Regions from separate parts of the Streptomyces sp. NPDC048278 genome, predicted to be linked through region 1. Evidence: riboswitches for the same ligand, from Rfam matches in the RefSeq annotation. Region 1 holds a riboswitch; the other holds the start of a gene.
What was found. A riboswitch is a leader RNA that binds a small molecule or an ion and turns the genes downstream of it on or off. The one in region 1 is predicted to bind glycine.
Positions count from the first base shown of each region.

Region 2: another riboswitch for glycine. It lies ahead of gcvT (glycine cleavage system aminomethyltransferase GcvT); the one in region 1 lies ahead of gcvP (aminomethyl-transferring glycine dehydrogenase).

Region 1 is NZ_JBEZLP010000007.1:9,202-12,361, reverse strand. It holds gene gcvP (aminomethyl-transferring glycine dehydrogenase) at 1-1,147, opposite strand, end outside; glycine riboswitch at 1,325-1,418, opposite strand; gene AB0D74_RS14630 (PRC-barrel domain-containing protein) at 1,532-1,912, shown strand; gene AB0D74_RS14625 (DNA polymerase IV) at 2,012-3,160, opposite strand, start outside.
Region 2 is NZ_JBEZLP010000005.1:354,615-357,774, reverse strand. It holds gene gcvH (glycine cleavage system protein GcvH) at 20-397, opposite strand; gene gcvT (glycine cleavage system aminomethyltransferase GcvT) at 603-1,745, opposite strand; glycine riboswitch at 1,904-2,001, opposite strand; gene AB0D74_RS12360 (AAA family ATPase) at 2,191-2,859, shown strand; gene AB0D74_RS12355 (enhanced serine sensitivity protein SseB) at 2,960-3,160, shown strand, end outside.

The sequences.
Region 1 (3,160 bases):
CCGTGAGCCCCGCGGCGAGGATCGTGGCGTAGCGGTGCGTGCGCTGCGCGATGGCCCTGAGCCCCTCGGGCCCGTGGTAGACGGCGTACATGCCGGCCATCACGGCGAGCAGCACCTGCGCGGTGCAGATGTTGCTGGTGGCCTTCTCGCGCCGGATGTGCTGCTCGCGGGTCTGCAGCGCCAGCCGGTAGGCCTTGTTCCCGTCGGCGTCCACGGAGACGCCCACGAGCCGTCCGGGCAGGCTGCGCGCGAACTTCTCGCGGACCGCCATGTAACCGGCGTGCGGCCCGCCGAAGCCCATCGGCACACCGAACCGCTGGGTGGTGCCCACGGCGATGTCGGCCCCGAGCTCGCCCGGCGAGGTCAGCAGGGTCAGCGCGAGCAGGTCGGCGGCGACGGTGACGAGCGCGCCGGCCTCGTGCGCCTGCTCGACGACGGCCTTGATGTCGCGTACGGCACCGGAGGCGCCGGGGTACTGGACGAGTACCCCGTTGATCTCCCGCCCGGCGAGGTCAGCCGGGATGCCGTCGCTCAGGTCGGCGACGACGACCTCCACGCCCGTCGGCTCGGCCCGGGTCCGGATCACGGCGACGGTCTGCGGCAGCGCGTCCGCGTCGACGACGAAGACGCCCTTCTTGTTCTTGCCCATGCGCAGGGACAGGGCCATCGCCTCGGCGGCGGCCGTGCCCTCGTCGAGCAGCGAGGCACCGGAGGTGGGCAGCCCGGTGAGGTCGGCGACCACGGTCTGGAAGTTCAGCAGCGCTTCGAGGCGGCCCTGGGAGATCTCCGGCTGGTACGGCGTGTAGGCCGTGTACCAGGCGGGGTTCTCCATCACGTTGCGCAGGATGACGGGCGGCGTGAAGGTCCCGTAGTACCCGAGGCCGATCATCGAGTCGAGCACCTGGTTGCGGTCGGCCAGCGACCGCAACTCGGCCAGCACCTCGGCCTCGGTGCGGGCGCCGGGCAGCTCCAGCCGGTCGGCGTTCTTGATCACGTCCGACACGGCGGCGGCGGTCAGCTCGTCGAGCGAGCCGTATCCGACCTGGGCGAGCATCTTGGCCCGGGCCTCGTGGTCGGGGCCGATATGGCGCTGCTCGAAGGGAATCCCCTGCTCAAGCTCGGAGAGCGGGATGCGCTGGGCGGTCATTGCGGAGGCCTCCTGGTCTGACGCGACCTTCGGGGGGTACCCCGGCACGGGTACCCCGACGGCCTCCCCCTCTGTCATCTAACCTGAGAGCTTCACCGGTGCGCCCTCGCGGACCACCGGCTTTCACCGTCGGTGAGAGCGGACACCGTCGACGTCCGCCCTGCTTTCCAGAGTGACCTCGTCCGTGCGGTACGTGAGCCTGAGAGATTCCGGGGAGGATTTGCTCCTTCGGCGCCTCCGGTTTCCCGGAGGACTCTCCCGCACGGGGTCGTCAGCCGCTGTCAGCCTACCAGCGAGGGCAACACCAGGCTCTTCGAGTGGCCGCCTCCTTCAATGTGCTCTTTTGTAGTGCTTACGGATGAGTTGCGACCAAGTGGAGGGCCCGTGCAGACCGACATCGATCCGCGCAACCTGATCGGCCGCAAGGCGTTCGACCGCAACGGCACGAAGATCGGCACGATCGACGAGGTGTACCTCGACGACGCGACGGGCGTGCCGGAGTGGGCGGCCATACGCACCGGCCTGTTCTCCCGGGACGCCTTCGTGCCCCTGGAGCCCAGCGAACTGGTCGAGGGCACCCTGCAGGTTCCCTTCGACCGCGCCCTGATCAAGGACGCCCCCGACTTCGGCGTGGGCCGCCACCTCTCGCCGGAACAGGAGCTCCAGCTCTACCACCACTACGGCCTGGACACGACTCCCCCGCCCCAGGCCCGCCCGGACCACGACTTCGGCAAACTGGCGGGCACGGAGGACGGGGCTACCTAGCGCGGGCAGGCGTGCCGCAGGGCGGCACGGGTGGGCGCAGCGGCACCCTGCAAGCGCCGGGAAGCGTCCCCACCCCCGGCCCCCACCCCCGGCCCACGCTCAGCCCGGCACCAGCGGCAACGGCTCCGCAGGCTCCAGCTCAGGGTCCTCGACCCGGAACGTCCGTACCCGCCCCGGCCCCGCCGCACCCGGCGTCTCGAACCGCACCGTCACCCGTCCCAGCCCGCTCCCCTGCACCCATCCGTGCCCGTACTCGGCATGCCGCACATCGTGCCCCGCGGGCCACCGCCGCTCGGCGGCCACCTGCTCCTCCGCAGCAGCGGGCTCCACGGCGGCCTCCTCCGCCGCGAACTCCGCCGCCCCTTGCCCCGCCCCCGCCCCGGCCGCCGCCTGCGCGAACAGGTCCTCCTGCGTGTAGTCGGCCAGCCCCGACACCCCCACCCCCAGCAACCGCACACCCCCCGTCGTGTCCACCGAGTCCAGCAGCCGCGCCGCCGCCTCCCGCACCACCGCCGGGTCGTCGGTCGGCCCCCTGAGCGTCTCGGACCGGGTGAGCGTCGAGAAGTCGTACCGCCGTACCTTCAGCACGATGGTCCGCCCGGAGAGCCCGGCGCCGCGCAGCCGCCGCACGCACCGGTCGGCCAGCCGCTGCACCTCCAGCCCCACCCGCAGCCGGTCGTGGATGTCCACGTCGTAGGTGTCCTCGACCGACACCGACTTCGTCTCCCGCTCGGCCACCACGGGCCGCTCGTCGTGTGCGAGCGCCATCGCGTACAGCGCGTGCCCGTGGGCCTTGCCCAGCAGCCGTACCAGCTCGTCCTCCCCCGCCTCGGCGATCTCGTCGACCGTGGTGATCCCGGCCCGCCGCAGGTGGTCCCCCGTCGCCGGCCCCACCCCCGGCAGGGTCCGCACCGTCATCGGCCCCAGCATCGCCCGCTCCGTGCCCGGCTCGATCAGCACCAGCCCGTCGGGCTTGGCCTGCTCGGAGGCGATCTTCGCGAGCATCTTGGAGGCGGCGAGCCCGACCGACCCGGAGAGCCCGGTGACGGTCCGTATGTCCGCGCGCAGCCTCTCCCCCACCAGCCGCGCCGACACGGCGTCCCGGGCCACCTCACCGGCCTCCAGATCCACGAACGCCTCGTCCAGGCTGAGCGGCTCCACCAGCGGCGAGAGTCCGCGCAGCAGCCCCATCACCTGCTCGCTGATCGACCGGTACAGCCCGAAGCGCGGCACCAGGTACGCGGCGTT
Region 2 (3,160 bases), on a different contig from region 1:
CCGGGGTCTGCGGCGGCTCTCAGCCGGCGGTGAAGGCGGTGTACTCGTCGGCGGAGAGCAGGTCGCCCGGCTCGTCCGTGACCCGCACCTTGAACAGCCAGCCGCCCTCGAAGGGGGCCGAGTTCACCAGGGACGGGTCGTCGACGACGTCCTCGTTGACCGCGGTGATCTCACCGGTGACCGGCGCGTACAGGTCGGACACCGACTTGGTCGACTCCAGCTCGCCGCAGGACTCGCCCGCGGTCACCGTGTCGCCGACCGCCGGGAGCTGGACGAAGACGACGTCACCGAGCGCGTTGGCCGCGTGCTCCGTGATGCCGACCGTCGCCACGCCGTCCTCGGCGGCCGTCAGCCACTCGTGCTCCTTGCTGTAACGCAGCTGCTGGGGGTTGCTCATGGCCTGAATTCTCCTGTACGCGGGGGAGTGCTGGTGAAGGGGGGGACTGCTGGGAACGTGCGTGACCTGCGGTGATGTGGGCGAGGTCACGCCGGTCGGCTGCGGTCGGCTGCGGTCGGCTGCGGTCGGCTGCGGTCGGCTCCGGACGGGTCCAGAAGGATCCGTCCGGCTCCGGACGGCTCCGGACCGGTCCGGTGGCGTCCGGCTACTTCTGGCGCTTGTAGAACGGCAGCCGCACGACCTCGTACGGCTCGTGGCTGCCCCGGATGTCCACGCCGACGCCCGCCGTGCCCGGCGCCGAGTGCGCCGCGTCGACGTACGCCATGGCGATCGGCCTGCCCAGGGTCGGGGAGGGGGCGCCCGAGGTGACCTCGCCGATCACCTCGCCGCCGGCGACCACCTGGTATCCGGCGCGCGGCACCCGGCGGCCCTCGGCGACCAGGCCGACGAGCACCCGCGGCGGGTTCTGCTCCGCACGGGCGGCGGCCTCGGCGAGCGCCGCGCGCCCCACGAAGTCGCCCTCCTTCTCGAACTTGACCACCCGGCCGAGCCCGGCGTCGAAGGGGGTGAGCGAGGTGGTGAGCTCGTGCCCGTACAGCGGCATGCCCGCCTCCAGCCGCAGCGTGTCCCGGCAGGACAGCCCGCACGGCACCAGGCCCACCGCGGAACCGGCCTTGGTCAGCGCCTGCCACAGCTCCACCGCGTGCTCCGGCTTCACGAACAGCTCGAAGCCGTCCTCGCCGGTGTAGCCGGTGCGCGCGATCAGCGCCGGGACGCCGGCGACGGTGCCGGGCAGCCCGGCGTAGTACTTCAGGCCGTCCAGGTCGGCGTCGGTGAGGGACGCGAGGATGCCCGGGGACTCGGGGCCCTGGACGGCGAGCAGCGCGTACGCGTCCCGGTCGTCGCGGACCTCGGCGTCGAACCCGGCGGACCGCTCCACGAGCGCGTCGAGGACGACCTGGGCGTTGGAGGCGTTGGCGACGACGAGGTACTCGGAAGCAGCGGCCTCCGTCTCGGCCAGCCGGTAGACGATCAGGTCGTCCAGGATGCCGCCGTCGGCGCGGCAGATCATGGTGTAGCGGGCCCGGCCCACGCCGACGGAGGCGATGTTGCCGACCAGGGCGTGGTTCAGCAGGGCGGCGGCCTGCGGCCCGGTCACGGTGATCTCGCCCATGTGGGAGAGGTCGAAGAGCCCGGCCCGGGTCCGTACGGCGACGTGCTCGTCGCGCTCGGAGCCGTAGCGCAGGGGCATGTCCCAGCCGGCGAAGTCGGTCATGGTCGCGCCGAGCGAGCGGTGCAGGGCGTCGAGCGCGGTACGGCGGGGTGCGGAGGAATCGGTACTGCTCATCGGTCGGTCGTCTCCCGAAGGTCCCAAGGGCATGACAGGCGAGGGCTGTCCTCCCCATCTGTCATCGGAACCTGAGAGGTTCGCCCTGACCACGGACGTGATCACGGCTTGCACCTTGGGTGGAGCCACTGACACAGCGGCCCGCTTTTCAGATGTGCCTCGCCCGCGCGGTAACGGGGCCTGAGAGATTCAAGGGAGGGACTTGCTCCTTCGGCGCCCCAGCGAAGACGGCTGGGGACTCTCCCGCGCGGATTCAAGCGGCCGGTATGCAGTTGGCGCGGACATCATTGCACGCCGCCCGGGGCCGTGGCAGGCCGGACCTGCCCCTCCGTTCTGTGACGGGCCTGTGGCAGAACGCGTACGGAACCGCGAGGCACCGTGCATTACCTTCTCTTTACGTTAAGTGGGGAGAACCTTTCCTGAACCCCCAGGGAGGACGGTCACGGTGACAAGGACCACGGCATTCGCGACGACGACGGGCATCGCCCTGCCCCAGCAGCCGACGGCCCCGGCCCGCGAGCGGCGCGGCGAGGTCCCCGCACCGGTCGTCCGCGATCTGCGCGACCGCGCCGGGCACAGCCCGCACGGCCTGCTCTTCGGCCCCCGGGACCTGGTGGTGGTCACCGGGCTGCCCGGCAGCGGCAAGTCCACGCTGATGCACCGCACCGTCCAGGGCATCCGCATCGACTCCCAGGACACCCGCGACCGCTGGGACGCCCGGCTGGCCCGGCTCCTGCCGTACGCCGCCTACCGCCCGCTGGTCCGCCTCGCCCACTACGCCGGGCTGCGCCGGGCCCTGGGCACCGGTGAGGGCGTGGTCGTGCACGACTGCGGGACCCAGGCCTGGGTGCGGGACTGGCTGGCCCGGGCGGCCCGCCGCCGCGGCGGCACCCTGCACCTGCTGCTCCTCGACGTCACGCCGGGCACGGCGCTGGACGGCCAGCGCGAGCGCGGCCGGGGCGTCTCCCGGTACGCCTTCCTGCGCCACCGCCGGGCGGCCGGGCGGCTGCTGCGCGCGGCGGAGAAGGGGAAGCTGCCCGAGGGCGTCGGCTCGGCGGTCCTCCTCGACCGGGACGCGGCGGACGTACTGCGCCGGATCGCCTTCGCGCGCTGAGCGCCCGAAGGCGGCCCGAACCGGCTGGTGGGGTGGCTTTGTCGGTGTCACCCGCTAGCCTTTCCAGCCTCAGCAGCGGTTTCCAGCAGGCGGTAGGCAGATGGACTTCCCGGCGGACATTCCCGCGGACTTCCCGGCACAGGCGCACCCCCACCCGCACGGCGGGTGGCCCGGCAACGAACTGGAGGAGGTCCTGTCGGCCTCCCTCGGCATGCCCGCGGCGGCGGGCCGGCTCATCGAGGTACTGGGCCGGAGCTTCCTGTGGATCCCGCTGCCCGAGGGCGGCGGCCCGCACAGCGGC